Aminobacter aminovorans: one gene and its partner. The protein of the gene in region 1 interacts with the protein of each later gene in a pairwise test. Links are inferred from orthologs where the notes say so. Each region holds a gene or a part of one and is shown in the gene's direction. Other genes may lie near its edges. The genes, in order: ligA and leuS.

The links.
Region 2: the proteins of ligA (region 1) and leuS interact in binary tests that used the Escherichia coli proteins (3 or more experiments, as listed by UniProt). The link is inferred for Aminobacter aminovorans from one-to-one orthologs.

What each region holds. Positions count from the first base shown.
Region 1 is NZ_UFSM01000001.1:2,509,431-2,517,326, forward strand. What follows is about bases 2,140-5,080. They hold ligA (NAD-dependent DNA ligase LigA), read left to right. Parts: upstream 2,140-2,502; coding sequence 2,503-4,659; downstream 4,660-5,080. Other genes in these bases: recN (DNA repair protein RecN), read left to right, coding at 2,140-2,372; DY201_RS12225 (3'-5' exonuclease), read left to right, coding at 4,668-5,080. Outside these bases: DY201_RS12210 (outer membrane protein assembly factor BamD), read left to right, coding at 1-685; more of recN, read left to right, coding at 696-2,139; more of DY201_RS12225, read left to right, coding at 5,081-5,276; DY201_RS12230 (AzlC family ABC transporter permease), read left to right, coding at 5,458-6,186; DY201_RS12235 (AzlD family protein), read left to right, coding at 6,183-6,479; DY201_RS12240 (aminopeptidase P family protein), read right to left, coding at 6,528-7,896. UniProt on the Escherichia coli protein: DNA ligase that catalyzes the formation of phosphodiester linkages between 5'-phosphoryl and 3'-hydroxyl groups in double-stranded DNA using NAD as a coenzyme and as the energy source for the reaction.
Region 2 is NZ_UFSM01000001.1:1,124,057-1,132,217, forward strand. What follows is about bases 1,813-5,018. They hold leuS (leucine--tRNA ligase), read left to right. Parts: upstream 1,813-2,187; coding sequence 2,188-4,818; downstream 4,819-5,018. Other genes in these bases: DY201_RS05450 (YggS family pyridoxal phosphate-dependent enzyme), read right to left, coding at 1,813-2,044; lptE (LPS assembly lipoprotein LptE), read left to right, coding at 4,805-5,018. Also shown: DY201_RS05440 (usg protein), read left to right, coding at 1-2; DY201_RS05445 (branched-chain amino acid ABC transporter substrate-binding protein), read left to right, coding at 209-1,309; more of DY201_RS05450, read right to left, coding at 1,382-1,812; more of lptE, read left to right, coding at 5,019-5,368; DY201_RS05465 (AAA family ATPase), read left to right, coding at 5,394-6,524; DY201_RS05470 (DMT family transporter), read right to left, coding at 6,530-7,420; DY201_RS05475 (Lrp/AsnC family transcriptional regulator), read left to right, coding at 7,554-7,991; fsa (fructose-6-phosphate aldolase), read right to left, coding at 8,059-8,161.

The sequences.
Region 1 (7,896 bases):
CAATGCCGGCCGCCTCAAGGAGGCCAGCCGCAAGTTCGAGGCTGTCGACCGCCAGCACCCGTATTCGGAGTTCGCCCGCAAGTCGATGGTGATGGGCGCTTTCGCCAGCTACCGTCAGGGCTCCTATGAAGAGGCCATCAATTCGGCCAAGCGCTATCTCGCGCTCTATCCTTCGACCGATGACGCGGCTTACGCTCAGTACATTATCGGCCTCAGCTATTTCCGACAGATTCGCGACGTGACGCAGGATCAGAAGGAAGCCCGCCGCACCATTGAAGCGATGACCGAAGTGGTCCAGCGCTGGCCCGCGTCGGAATATGTCGATGACGCCAACGCCAAGATTCGTTTCGCTCGCGATCAGCTCGCAGGCAAGGAAATGCAGATTGGCCGCTACTATCTCGAGCGCCGCGAATTCATCGCCTCGGCAAAGCGCTTCCGCAACGTGGTCGAGAACTACTCGAACACGCGCCACATCGAAGAAGCGCTGGCTCGCCTGACCGAGACCTACTACGCGATGGGCCTGACTTCGGAAGCCCAGACGGCGGCAGCTGTGCTTGGCCAGAACTATCCTGACAGCCAGTGGTACAAGGATTCGTACAAGCTGCTGCAGTCCGGCGGCCTTGAGCCTCGCGAAAATGCCGGCTCCTGGATTTCCAAGGCCGGAAAGATGTTCTCCGGCGCCTGAACAGAAATAGATGCTCTCGCGCCTGTCGATCCGCGATATCGTCCTGATCGAACGGCTGGACATTGATTTCACGCCTGGCCTTTCCGTGTTGACCGGTGAAACCGGCGCGGGCAAATCCATCCTTCTCGACGCATTGTCGCTCGCGCTTGGCGCACGAGGCGATGCTTCGCTCGTCCGCCATGGTGCGACACAGGGCCAGGTAAGCGCTGTCTTCGACGTGCCGCGCAACCATCCTGCGCGTACGCTGCTCGCCGACAATGCCATCGACGACGATGGCGATATCATCCTGAAACGCGTCCAGACCGCCGACGGGCGCACGCGCGTCTTCGTCAACGACCAGCCGTCCAGCGTCACGCTGATGCGCGACATCGGCCGCGCGCTTGTCGAAATCCACGGTCAGCACGACGATCGCGCGCTCGTCGATGCCGGGGCGCATCGCGACGTGCTCGATTCGTTTGGCGGTCATGTCGGCGAAGCCAAGGCCACCGCCGACGCGTGGAAGTTGTGGCGAGGTGCCGAGCAGGAGCTGTCGCGCCATCGCGCCCGCGTCGATGCCGCGGCGCGCGAAGCCGAATATCTGCGTTCCGCAGTGACCGAACTGACCAAGCTCGACCCCCAGCCGGGGGAGGAGAGCGAACTGGCCGAACTGCGCGCCGCGATGATGCGTGTCGAAAAGATTGCCTCCGAAATCCAGGATGCGCAGGACGTTCTGTCCGGCTCGTCGTCGCCGCTGCCGCAGCTTGCCAGCCTGTTGCGCCGGCTGCAGCGCAAGGCCGCCGAAGTGCCGGGCCTGCTCGACGACGTGGTCAAGTCGCTCGACGAGGCGATGATCTCGCTCGATGCGGCGCAATCGGGCGTCGATGCGGCCCTGCGCGCCACCGAATACGATCCACAGCGGCTGGAGAGGGCCGAGGAGCGGCTGTTTGCCCTGCGCGCGGCAGCGCGCAAGCACAATGTCGCCGTCGACGATCTTGCCAGGCTGCGCGACACCATGGTCGCCGACCTCGCCGATCTCGATGCCGGCGAAGGGCGCCTGCAGGTGTTGGAAACGCAGGCAAGGACCAGCCGCGAGGCTTATGACCGCATCGCCGCAAACCTGTCGGAACTGCGCAAGACGGCGGCCGAGAGCCTGCGCAAGACCGTCATGGCCGAACTGCCGGAACTCAAGCTCGAACGTGCCGAATTCCTGGTCGAGATGTCGAGTGAAACCGACAATCGCATGCAGGAAGGCATCGACCAGGTCGAGTTCTGGGTGCGTACCAATCCTGGCACCCGGCCCGGCCCGATGATGAAAGTTGCCTCGGGTGGCGAGCTGTCGCGCTTCCTCCTGGCGCTGAAGGTGGCGCTTGCCGACCGTGGTTCGGCACCTACACTGGTGTTCGACGAAATTGATACCGGTGTCGGCGGCGCCGTTGCCGATGCCATCGGCCAGCGTCTGGCGCGGCTTTCCAGGCGGGTGCAGGTGCTGTCGGTGACGCATGCGCCGCAGGTCGCGGCACGTGCCGCCACGCATTTCCTGATCTCCAAGAAGGGCAACACCGACAAGGTGGCAACCGGCATTCACGAGATGGACCGCATGGCGCGCCAGGAGGAGATCGCACGCATGCTTTCCGGTGCTTCGATCACCGAGGAGGCGCGCGCCGCCGCCGAGCGCCTGCTGCGCGAGAACACGGCCGTCGCCTCCTGACCCGCCGACTACGGCTCGACTGTCAGGAGCCTTCGCGATCCTGCTGATTTGACGTGGAATTCGGTCTGGGCGGCTCCCGCTTCGCAGCGTCCTGATTTATGGTGGCCGCGTTTTCAGCCGGAGCCGCACCATGTCCGACAAGCCAGTCGATTCGCTCAGCGAGACTGAAGCCGCGGCGGAGCTTGCGCGGCTGGCCGGAGAGATCGCCGGCCATGATTTGCGCTATCACGCCGACGATGCGCCGACGATCTCGGACGCCGACTATGACGCGCTGCGCCGCCGCAATCTCGCAATCGAACAGCGCTTTCCGCAACTGGTGCGCGAGGATTCGCCGTCCAAGTCTGTCGGCGCTGCCGTTTCGGAAAAATTCGGCAAGGTCACGCATGCCGTGCCGATGCTGTCGCTCGACAACGCCTTTGCCGACGAGGACGTCAGCGAATTCGTCGGCCGCATCAGGCGCTTCCTCCGCCTTGGGGCGGACGAGCCGGTGGCGATATCGGCCGAGCCCAAGATCGATGGCCTATCGCTGTCGATTCGCTACGAGAACGGGCGGTTGGTGACGGCTGCGACGCGCGGCGACGGCCAGGTCGGCGAAAACGTCACGGCGAACGCCCGCACCATCGCTGATATTCCGAATGTACTGTCGGGCGACTTCCCTGAAGTGCTGGAGGTGCGTGGCGAGGTCTATATGAGCCACCTCGATTTTGCCGAGCTCAACCGGCGCAATGCGGACGCGGGAAAGCAGATATTCGCCAATCCACGCAATGCGGCCGCCGGTTCGCTGCGCCAGCTCGACACCTCGATCACCGCCAGCCGGCCGTTGCGCTTTTTCGCCTATGCCTGGGGCGAGGTCAGCGACATGCCTGCCGACACGCAGATGGGCATGGTCGCCGCCTTCGGCCGCTATGGCTTCAAGACCAATCCGTTGATGAAGGTGTTCGACAGCGTCGAGGGCCTTCTGTCGCAGTACCGGATGATCGAGGCAAATCGCGCCACGCTCGGCTACGACATTGACGGCGTCGTCTACAAGGTCGACCGGCTCGACCTGCAGCAGCGGCTCGGCTTCGTCTCGCGTTCGCCGCGCTGGGCCATTGCGCACAAATTCCCTGCCGAGAAGGCGACGACGACGCTTCTCGGCATCGACATTCAGGTCGGCCGCACCGGCTCGCTGACGCCGGTGGCGCGGCTGCAACCGGTGACGGTGGGCGGTGTGGTGGTGACCAACGCCACGCTGCATAACGAGGATTACATCAAGGGCATCGGCAACAGCGGCCAGGCCATCCGCGACGACGGCCACGACATCCGCGTCGGCGACACCGTCATCGTCCAGCGCGCGGGCGACGTCATCCCGCAGATCCTCGACGTGGTCATGGAGAAGCGTCCGTCGGACGCGCAGCCCTATCTATTTCCGGCTCGCTGCCCGGCTTGCGACAGCCATGCCGTGCGCGAAGAGGGCGAGGTGGTGCGCCGCTGCACCGGCGGCCTGATCTGCCCGGCGCAGGCGGTGGAGCGGCTCCGCCATTTCGTTTCGCGCAACGCCTTCGACATCGAGGGCCTGGGCGAAAAGCAGATCGAGTTCTTTTTCCAGTCGCAGGACCCGGCATTGCATGTGGGCTCGCCCGCCGACATCTTCACGCTGAAGCGGCGGCAGGAGGGGTCGCTCACCAAGCTCGAGAACATCGACGGCTTCGGTGCGACATCGACGCGCAAGCTGTTTGCGGCGATCGACGACCGTCGCCAGGTCGAGTTCTCGCGCTTCCTGTTTGCGCTCGGCATCCGCCACATCGGCGAGACCAATGCCAAGCGGCTGGCGCGCCACTACATTAATTTCGAGGCGTTCCGCGCCGCCGGCCTTGCCGCCGTGATGCCGGAAGGCAAGGGCGACAAGGGCAATGGCGCCTGGCAGGAGCTGACCGGCGTCAACGGCATCGGCGCCATCGTCGCCGAAGCGGTGGTCGAGTTCTTCGCCGAGGAGCACAACAGGCAGGTGCTCGACGCGCTGCTCGCCGAGGTGACGCCTCTCGAAGAGGAACGCATCGGCGACGTGTCGTCGCCGGTCTCGGGAAAGACTGTCGTCTTCACCGGCTCGCTCGAAAAGATGTCGCGCGACGAAGCCAAGGCTATGGCCGAGAAGCTCGGCGCGAAGGTGGCTGGATCGGTGTCCAAGAAGACCGACCTGGTGGTGGCCGGGCCGGGTGCGGGCTCGAAGCTCAAGGCCGCGACTGACCTTGGCATCGAGGTCATCACAGAGGACCAGTGGTTCGAGCGTGTCGGGCAGGCGGGCTGACAGACTTTATGCGTGCACTTGCCATCGACTTCGAGACTGCCAATGAGCAGCGCAGCAGTCCGTGCTCCATAGGCCTTGCCTGGATCGAGGACGGCGCGGTCATCCGCGTCGAGGAACGGCTGATCCGCCCCAGGGACATGCGCTTTTCGCGCTTCAACATCGCCGTGCACGGCATCCGGCCCGAACATGTCGAGGACGCGGCCGCGTTTCCCGAGGTGATGGAGGAGTTCGAAGAGGATCTCGGCGACACCCTGGTGATCGCCCACAACGCGTCCTTCGACATGAGCGTGCTCAGGGCGAGCTATCAGCTGTATCGCACCGCCTGTCCCGATATCGACTACATCTGCACGCTCAAGATGGCGAAGAAGGTGTGGCAGGAGCTTGCCTCGCATCGGCTCAACGAGGTGTCGCGCCATATCGACTTCTCGTTCAAGCACCACAACGCGGCCGAGGACGCGCATGCCTGCGGCGAAGTGGCGTTGGCGGTCGCGCGCAAGCTGAATGTGTCGGCGCTGCGTGACCTGCCGATGAAGCTCGACATGACGATGGGCCGGCTGCATGCGGGCGGCAATTCGCCATGCTCGGTAAAGCGGCAGCCGAAAGTTGGCAAACGCTGATCATTGGCTCAACCGAATTGATGTGACACGACAAGCCGGCTGACTTATTCAGACCTCCGCGCAGGCTATGGAGCCCTGGTCGAGCTGCCCTGCGTTTCGATGTCGACCTGCATCGTGCATTCAAACAATCAAGATCGATCTGGCAAAGTTCGATCTGCGGCCGATGCGCCACGGAGGCCAAATGTCTGATCGTCGAGGTGAATTCTGGCAAGGCGTGCGCCTGAGCGTGCCGGTGGTGGTCGCTTCGGCGCCCTTTGCCATCCTGTTCGGGGCTCTTGCCGTCGACAACGGTTTTTCCGTCGCCGAGGCGACACTGATGAGCGCCAGCATTTATGGCGGCGCCAGCCAGCTGGTCGGCATCGAGCTGTTCGGTCAGCATGTCGCGCCATGGCTGATCGTGCTGTCGATCTTCGCCGTCAACTTCCGCCACGTGCTCTATTCGGCCGCCGTGGGCAAGCGCATCGACCATTGGCCATTCCTGAAGCAGGCCATCGGATATTTCTTCCTCGTCGATCCGCAATATGCCGAGGCCGAGCGCAAGGGTGAGAATGGAGAGGAAGTGACCTTCGCCTGGTACATGGGCATGGCGCTGCCGATCTATGTCTTCTGGGTTGCCGAAAGCGCGCTCGGCGCGCTGTTCGGGCGGCTGATTCCCAACCCCCATGCAATCGGGCTCGATTTCCTGCTGCCGATTTACTTTCTCGGGCTGGTGATGAGCTTCCGCAAGCGGCCGCGCTGGCTGCCGATCGTCGTCGCCAGTGCCGTTGCCTCGATGATCGCCTACAAGACCGTCGGTTCGCCCTGGCACGTTTCCATTGGCGCACTGGCCGGCGTGCTGTTTGCCGCGGCGATGCCTGTGCGGCCTGACGAGAGCATTGCCGGCGAAGAAACGGCGGAGGTGGTGTCGTGAGCACGACCCTTTGGATCATCATCGCCGGCGCGGTTGCCACCTATCTGACCCGTATCGGCGGGCATCTCGTCATTTCGCGCTTCGATCGCATCCACCCGCGCGTCGAGGCCGGGCTGAACGCCGTGCCGGCGGCAGTGCTGACCACGCTTGTGGCGCCCGCTGCACTCTCGGCCGGTCCGGCTGAGCTGGCAGCACTTGCCGTTGCCGCGGTTGTTTCGCTGCGCGGCGGACTGATGACGATGTTTCTGGCTGGCGCTGCCGTCCTGATCGCGCTTAGGCATTTCATCGGCTGAGCGCAAACCGGCCGCATAAGGCGGCCTGTCGTTTTCATGACACGCCGATCAGGCTATCTGCGCCGTCGCCTTTTCCAGCCACGCCAGCGTTTCGCCGTCGAGCATCGGTCCGATCTCGGCCAGCACGCGGGCATGGTAGGCATTGAGCCAATCCAGCTCTTCGCGGGTCAGCAGGTCTGCACGCAGCAGGCGCTGGTCGAAAGGCGCCAGCGTCAACGTCTCGAAGCCGTGCATGGCGATGTCGCCGCCCGGAAGCTCAGCGGTTGGCGTGACGAGGATCAGGTTTTCCAGCCGGATGCCGTAGTGGCCTTCCTTGTAGTAGCCGGGTTCGTTGGACAGGATCATGCCGGCGAGCAGCTTTTCCATGCCTGTCTTGGCGATGCGCTGCGGGCCTTCGTGGACGGCCAGATAGGAGCCAACGCCGTGACCTGTGCCATGGGCGTAGTCGAGCCCATGCTTCCACAGAGCGATGCGGGCAAGCGCATCGATGTCGGCGCCGCGCGTGCCGGCCGGGAAGCGCGACAGCGAAATCGCGATCATGCCTTTGAGCACCAGAGTGAAGCGTTCGCGCATTTCCTCGCTCGGCCTGCCGACCGGCATCGTGCGGGTGATGTCGGTGGTGCCGTCCTGATACTGCGCTCCCGAATCGAGCAGGAACAGCTCGCCGTCGGCAAGCACGCGGCTGGTCGCCTTCGACACGCGGTAATGCATGATCGCGCCATTCGAGCCGGCACCTGAGATGGTGTCGAACGAGACGTCGCGAAGCGGCATCTGAGTTTCCTCGCCGGTCTGGCGGCGGCATTCTTCCAGCCTTTTCACCACCGCGATCTCGTCGAGGCTGCCCGGCTTCTGCCGGTCGAGCCAGCACAAGAGCTTGGCGACAGCGGCTCCGTCGCGGCGGTGCGCTGCCCGCGAGCCGGCGATCTCTGCCGCGTTCTTGGTCGCGCGCGGCAACCGTGCCGGGTCCGGCACTTGCACCACCGTGCCGCCATTGTCCTCGATCAGTGCGCGCAGCCTGTCGGCGGCAAGCACCGGGTCGAGCGCGATCCTGGCCCCCGACCTGGCAAGGGCTGCGACCGCATCATCGAGCTTGCCTGGTGCCTTGATGTCGGCGAGCTGGGTGAGATAGGCCTCTTCGGTGCGACCAAGCTTGCGCTTGTCCATGAACACGGCGTGGCTGCCATCGGCGGCGAGAATGGCGAAGCCAAGGGCGAGGGGGGTGTGGGGTACATCGCCGCCACGGATATTGAACGCCCAGGCGAGCGACGACGGGTCGGTCAGGATCGCATGGGTGGCGCCGTCATTCTCGATCGCCGAAGCAAGCCGCTTGAGCTTGTCTTTGGCCAGTTCGCCGGCGAAGGCCTCGGGGTGGATCTCGACCGGGGCCAGCGGCGCGTCGGGCTGGTCTTCCCAGATA
Region 2 (8,161 bases), 1.4 Mb from region 1 along the record:
GAACCCGGCTTCGACAGGGCTGGCTCCCTGTTCGAAGCCGTGCGTTTTCGTGCGCGCCTGCCGCCCGGCACACCGCGCTGGCACAAATCAATTGCGGCATTCGAGACGCTGGGCCGATTGCGGCCGGCTCGCCGGGCGGGTATTCCCGCCACCAGAGCTTCCGCTGCGCCTTCGCTGCCGGCGGGTAAAAGGGAGAACTACGATGAACATGAAGATCCTTGCGGGCGTCTCGCTCGCCGCGCTGATGGCCTTAGGCTCCGCCGCGCATGCCGACATCACCATCGGCCTCGTTGCTCCGCTGACCGGTCCGGTCGCCGCCTATGGCGACCAGGTCAAGAACGGCGCCCAGGCTGCCGTCGATGTCATCAATGAAAAGGGTGGCATCCTCGGCGAGAAGATCGTGCTGAAGCTCGCCGACGATGCCGGCGATCCAAAGCAGGGCGTCTCCGCTGCCAACCTGCTGGTTGGCGAAGGCGTGAAATATGTCGTTGGCCCGGTGACTTCGGGCGTTGCGATCCCGGCTTCGGACGTCTTTGCCGAAAATGGCATCCTGATGGTGACGCCGACGGCAACAGCGCCGGACCTGACCGCACGCGGCCTGACCAACGTGCTGCGCACCTGCGGTCGTGACGACCAGCAGGCGGAAGTTGCCGCTGCCTACGTGCTCAAGAACATGAAGGACAAGCGCGTCGCCGTGATCGACGACAAGGGCACCTACGGCAAGGGCCTGGCCGAAGCCTTCAAGAAGGCGATCAATGCCGGCGGCCTGACCGAAGTGCAGCAGAACTCGCTTAACCCGGGCGAAAAGGACCTGTCGGCACTGATCACCCGCCTCAAGGCCGACAATGCCGAAGTCATCTACTTCGGCGGCTACCACCCCGAGGGCGGCCTTCTGGCGCGGCAGTTGAAGGACGGTGGCGTCAACGCCGTCATCATCGGCGGCGAAGGCCTGTCGAACACCGAGTTCTGGGCGATCGGCAACGAAGCCGCTGCTGGCACGCTGTTCACCAATGCGACCGACGCACTGAAGAACCCGGCCTCGGCCGAGGCGGTCAAGGTTCTGGCCGACAAGGGCATTCCCGCCGAGGCGTTCACGCTCAACGCCTATGCTGCCGTCGAGGTGCTGAAGGCAGGCATCGAAAAGGCCGGCAAGGCCGACGACGCTGCAGCTGTTGCCGCTGCGCTCAAGTCTGGCGAGCCGATCTCCACCGCCATCGGCAATCTGACTTATGGCGAAACCGGCGACCTGACCTCGCCAAGCTTCTCGCTGTTCAAGTGGGAAGGCGGCAAGATCGTCGCTGCGGAGTAATTTCCGGGCTAGGCAGAAACGAAAAGGCCGGGATGCAGATCCCGGCCTTTTGTGTTCGTGGCTTCTGACATCTCAGCGGGTGCCGAAGATCGCCGAGCCGACCCGCACGCTGGTGGCGCCGAATGCAATCGCAAGTTCGTAGTCGCCCGACATGCCCATCGAAAGCTTCGCGACACCGGCTTCGCGCGCCAGTTTTTCCAGCAGGGCAAAATGCGGGCCGGGGTTTTTGTCGGCCGGCGGGATGCACATCAGGCCTTCGATGGCGAGGTTGTGGACCTCACGGCAGCGCTTGACGAAGGCGACCGCTTCGCGTGGCTCGATGCCGGCCTTTTGCGGTTCGGAGCCGGTGTTGACCTGGACGTAGAGTTTCGGCGACCGACCCTGGCGCTCGATTTCCCGGGCGAGCTCGGCGGCAATCTTCTCGCGGTCGACAGTCTCGATGACGTCGAACAGGGCGACCGCCTCCTTGGCCTTGTTGGATTGCAGCGGGCCGATCAGATGAAGCTCGATGTCGGAAATCTCCGCCTTCAGCTGCGGCCACTTTCCTTGCGCTTCCTGGACGCGGTTTTCGCCGAAGACGCGCTGGCCGGCCTCGATGACGGGGCGGATGTGCTCGGCATCGAAGGTCTTGGAGACCGCCACCAGCACTGTCGAGCCCTCTGGCCTGTTGGCCTCGCGCTCGGCCGCACCTATCTTATGCTTCACCAGAGTGAGCTGTTCGACCGACTTTTCCATGCCGCTGGCCCTGCTGCTTTTTGCCCGCCTCCGGTCTGCCGGAGTTGACGGGTCCGGGAATCCATGATGAACACCCGGCAACGATTTCCTGAACCGCGGGTTTTCGCCCCGGTCCATGCACGCTTTTAAGTGAAAAACATCCGATGGCAACCGAACGATACAATCCGCGCGCGTCCGAACCCAAATGGCAGAAGGCCTGGGGCGAGGCAAAGCTCTTCGAGACCGACAACGACGATCCCCGGCCGAAATACTACGTGCTGGAAATGTTCCCCTATCCGTCGGGGCGCATCCATGTCGGCCACGTCCGTAACTACGCGATGGGCGACGTCGTCGCGCGCTTCCGCCGCGCCATGGGCTACAATGTGCTCCATCCGATGGGTTGGGATGCCTTCGGCATGCCAGCGGAAAACGCTGCGATGAAGAACAAGGTCCATCCCAAGGACTGGACCTACCAGAACATCGCGACGATGCGCACGCAGCTGAAGTCGATGGGCCTGTCGCTCGACTGGAGCCGTGAGTTCGCCACCTGCGACGTCGACTATTACCACCGCCAGCAGATGCTGTTCATCGACTTCGTCGAGAAGGGACTGGTCACCCGCAAGTCGTCCAAGGTCAACTGGGATCCGGAGGACATGACCGTGCTCGCCAACGAGCAGGTCATCGACGGACGCGGCTGGCGTTCCGGCGCGCTGGTCGAACAGCGTGAACTGACGCAGTGGTTCTTCAAGATCACCGATTTTGCACAGGACCTGTCGGACGCGCTCGATGGCCTCGATGAGTGGCCCGAGAAGGTCAAGCTGATGCAGCGCAACTGGATCGGCCGTTCGGAGGGGCTGCTGATCCGTTGGCCGTTGGCCGCTGGTACCGCACCTGCGGGTGAGAACGAACTGGAAGTCTACACGACGCGTCCGGACACGATCTTCGGCGCCTCCTTCATGGCGATCTCGGCCGACCATCCGCTGGCCAAGAAGGCCGCCGAGAGCAAGCCTGAGCTCGCCGCCTTCATGGAAGACGTGCGTCGCATGGGTACGTCGGTTGCAGCGCTGGAAACGGCCGAGAAGAAGGGCATGGACACCGGCATCCGCGTCGTCCATCCGTTCGACCCGAGCTGGACGCTGCCGGTCTATGTCGCCAACTTCGTGCTGATGGACTACGGTACGGGCGCCATCTTCGGCTGCCCGTCGGGCGACCAGCGCGACCTCGATTTCGCCAACAAGTATGGCCTGCCGGTGGTTCCTGTCGTGATGCCGGAGGGCGGCGATGCCGCGACCTTCCAGATCACCGAGGAGGCCTATACCGACGATGGCGTGATGATCAATTCGCGCTTCCTTGACGCCATGAAGCCGGAGGCGGCGTTCAACGACGTTGCCACCCGTCTCGAGCAGATCTCGATCGGCAATCGCCCGATGGGCGAGCGCAAGGTGCAGTTCCGCCTGCGCGACTGGGGCATTTCGCGCCAGCGCTACTGGGGCTGCCCGATCCCGATGATCCACTGCGAGGATTGCGGTGTCGTGCCGGTGCCGAAGGCCGACCTGCCGGTCAGGCTGCCTGACGACGTCGAGTTCGACCGTCCGGGTAATCCGCTCGACCGTCACCCGACCTGGCGCCACGTCAACTGCCCGCAATGCGGCAAGGCGGCACGCCGCGAGACCGACACGATGGACACGTTTGTCGATTCGTCGTGGTATTTCGCGCGCTTCACCGCACCTTGGGAAAACGAACCGACCGATCCGAAGGCCGCCAATGAGTGGCTGCCGGTCGATCAGTATATCGGCGGCATCGAGCATGCGATCCTGCACTTGCTCTATTCGCGCTTCTTCACCCGGGCGATGAGCAAGGCCGGCCACCTCGACCTGTCCGAACCCTTCAAGGGCCTGTTCACGCAAGGCATGGTCGTGCACGAGACCTACCGTCTCGGCAGCGGCCCGAATGGCGAGTGGGTTTCGCCGAGCGACGTCAAGATCGAGGAGACCGACGGCAAGCGGCGGGCGACGCTGATTGCGACCGGCGAGCCGGTCGAGATCGGTTCGATCGAGAAGATGTCGAAGTCGAAGAAGAACGTCGTCGACCCCGACGACATCATCGCCAGCTACGGCGCCGACACCGCACGCTGGTTCGTGCTCAGCGATTCTCCGCCGGAACGCGACGTCGTGTGGACCGAGGCCGGCGTCGAGGGTGCGCATCGTTTCGTACAGCGCGTCTGGCGCCTGGTGTCCGAATCGGCCGACGTGCTGGCCAAGGCGGAAGCCAAGGCAGCCGGCGGGGGCGATGCTGCTGTTGTCTCCAAGGCAGCACACAAGGCGTTGAAATCGGTCGGCGAAGACATTGGCAAGCTCGCCTTCAACAAGGCGGTCGCACGCATCTACGAGCTGACCAACACGCTGCAGGGGCCGCTGGCCGACGCGGCCGCCGGCAAGGCATCGGCAGAGATGGTATCGGCGCTGCGCGAGGCCGTCGACATCCTGATCGTGATGATCGCGCCGATGATGCCGCATCTGGCCGAGGAGTGCTGGGCAGCACTCCAGGGAGATGGACTCGTTGCCGATCGTCCCTGGCCAAAGTTCGATGCAGCACTCGTCGTCGACAACGAAATCACCTATCCGGTGCAGATCAACGGCAAGAAAAGAGCTGATTTGACAATCGCCCGCGACGCAGATCAATTGACCGTCGAAAGAGCGGCGCTGGCACTGGAAGCAGTGCAGAAGGCGCTGGATGGGAAGTCGCCGCGCAAGGTGATTGTTGTGCCGCAGAGGATCGTCAATGTCGTTGCCTGAGGCGCGGAATTCTCCCCGTTCGTTGCGCGTTGCTGCGCGTCTGGCCCTGCTGGCCACGCTTGCACTGGCATCTGCCTGCACCGTGCGTCCGCTTTATTCGGACGGTCCGGCCCAGGCAGGCGTCGAGGCAGGTACGGCGACGCAACTGGCCTCGATCAACATCAAGCCGGTCAATACCCGCTATGGCCAGGAAGTCCGAAACCATCTGATCTTCATGTTCAACGGTGGTGCCGGTCAGCAGGCGGCGGCACCTTACACGATGGATCTGGCGGTGACCGCATTGAGCGAATCGGCGCTGCTCGCCGCGGTGACCAACAAGGACGACGAGCCCACCACCGGCACGATGACGTTGACCGGCATTTATGTGATCACCGACATCAAGACCGGCAAGCGCATCGCCTCGGGCAAGCGCAACGTCTCGGCGTCGTTCGACCGGCCGCGGCAGGAATTCGCCACGCTGCGGGCGCAGCGTGACGCCGAAAATCGCGCTGCACGCGAGCTCGCCGAGTTGCTCAGGCTGGCCATCGCCCAGGATATGTCCAAGGGCTGAGCCTTAGTTTCGGGAGGATCGGTCGATGCGGCTGACATCCTTTTCAGCTGCGGGCTACCGTTCGCTAAGATCGATCCGGCTCGACATCGGCCAGGTCTCGGTCTTCGTCGGCGAGAACGGCGTCGGCAAATCCAACCTCTATCGCGCCCTGCAACTGATCAAGGCCTCCGCCGAGGGCACGCTTGCCCGTGAGATCGCCGCCGAGGGCGGCATGAGTTCGGCGCTGTGGTCGGGCAAGCGGCGGACCGGCCAGCCTGCCCGCGTCATCATCGATGCTGACTTCACCGACGACGAAACGTCAGCCAGATACTCCTACAAGGTCGAGATCGGCCTGCCACCACCTGTAGCAGCCGGCTTTGCGTTCGAGCCGCATGTCAAGGAAGAGACGCTGACCGTCGAAGCCGGGCGCCGCCCGGTCGAGATGATGACGCGCAAGGGCCAGGCGGTGTTTGGCCGCGACGGCGACGGACGCCGGGTCGAGCATCCCGAGCGTATCCTGAATTCTGAAACAGCACTTGCTCTTCTCGGCGGTGCGGGGCGCTATCCCGAAGTTGGCGACCTGCGCGCGGCGGTGGCCGGGTGGCGCTTTTATCATGGCTTCAGGACAGATGCCGATTCACTGGTGCGACGTCCGGCACTTGCGACCACCGCGCCGATGCTCGACGAGGACGGAGCCAATCTGGCCGCCGTTTTTGCAACGCTGAGGCATATCCGCGAAGACACCGTCGATCTCGACCGCTGCATAGCCGACGCGCTTGGCGAGGCGCAGCTCGACGTGCCGGTGCCGGGCGAAAGCGCGACGTTCGGACTTGTGCTGCCGGAATTTCCGCAGCGGGTGTTTCGGCCGCAGGAACTCTCCGACGGGCAGATACGCTTCCTGGCGCTGGCCGGAGCGCTGATGTCCTACCGCCTGCCGCGATTGATCGCGCTGAACGAGCCGGAGGCCAGCCTGCATGTGCGAATGCTGCCCGCTCTTGCCGACATGATCGCGCGGGCCGCCGAGCGCACGCAGGTGTGGGTGGTGACGCACTCGCGCGAACTTGCAGATCTCGTGCATGAGCGCACGGGTTCACGGGCGCTGACCGTCATTCGCGTCGAGGGCGCGACGATGATCGAAGGCATGCGATCGACCGGCCTCATGCCTGGCGACGACTGAGGCCGTCAGGCTTGGGCAACGCGCGGCTTCACCAGGCTCCAGCCCAGCGTCATGCCAGCAGCGGCGATCAGGATCGCGGCAGCGCCGAGCAGTTGTAGCGGCTGCAGGCGATGGCCGAAGGCCACGAAGTCGGCGAGGATGGCCACGACCGGATAGATGAAGGACAGCGAACCCACGAGGTTCGTCGGCAGCTTCTGGATCGCGCCGTAGAGCAAGATGTACATCACGCCGGTATGAATGACGCCGACGGCGACGAGCAGCGCCCAGCTATATGCGTCTGCGGGGAGCTGCGCGAAGTTGGCGAAGGGCGCCAGCATCGCGATGCCGACCGTCACCTGGATGAGCGCGATCAGATGCGGGGGCACGCCCTTGAGCTTCTTGGTGATGATCGCGGCGATGGCGTAGAAAAAGGCAGCTCCGAGAGCCAACAGAATGCCCGAGAGATAGTCGGTGCCGACGGCACCGGCGCCCGGCTTGGACTGGACGATCAGCACCATGCCGCCAAAGGCGATGCCGAGCCATGTCAGCTTGGTCAGTGTCAACCGTTCGCCGAAAAACAGCGCCCCGAGCGCCACCAGCATGAAGGGCTGGGTGTTGTAGACCGCCGTTGCGATCGAGATCGAGGCGCGCGGGAAGGCGGCGAAAAGCAGGATCCAGTTCGAGACGATGGCGAAGCCACCGACAGCGGCCCAGGCGATCTGACGGCGGGTCATCACCTCTGGGCGAAACAGGCCGAGTGCGGCGCAGACGATCAGTAGCGTGACCGCGCCGAAGGCACAGCGCCAGAACACCACATCCATGACCGGCTGGCCGGACAGCACGACAAACAGCCCGATCGTTCCAGAAATCACCATGGCAACGGTCATTTCGACCGTGCCGCGCATCTTGTCCGACATTGTCCAAGTCCCTTGGTTTCAGGACTGGATTTGTACGCTTGTGGTTGGCCGGATTATATGGATTATGGAAGGTGACTGTGAGGCATAGGCTAATCCTGTAAGGTAATCTTACGAAAATACCTAAGAGGCTTGCATGCTGGACGATCTCGACAGGCGCATTGTCGAAATTTTGGTCGATGACGCCCGGATTTCGCTGAAGGAACTGGCCCAGCGGGTGAACCTGTCGTCGCCAAGCACGTCGGAACGCCTCAGGCGCCTTGAGGAGCGTGGCGTGATCCGCGCCTTCACCGTCGACATCGATCCGACTGCGCTCGGCTACACCTTGCAGGCGATCGTGCGTATCCGGCCGCTGCCGGGCAAGCTGCATCAGGTGCAGAAGCTGATCGAGGACATCGCGCAGTTTTCGGAATGCGACAAGGTGACCGGCGATGACTGTTTCATCGCCCGCCTGCACATCCGCTCCATCGACGAGCTCGACAAGATCCTCGACCAGATCACCGACAAGGCCGAAACCAACAGTTCGATCGTCAAGGCGCAGCCAGTGAAACGGCGCTTGCCGCCGCTGGCCTGAGATTGCATTGGGCACAAAAAAGCCGGCGCTTGTGGCGCCGGCTTTCGATAGCGGGCTGAAGAAGAGATCAGCCGATCTTCTGGCCGGTCTTGGCCCAGTCGGCGAGGAACATCTCGAGCCCCTTGTCGGTCAGCGGGTGCTTGACCAGCGCCTTCAGCGTTGCCGGCGGG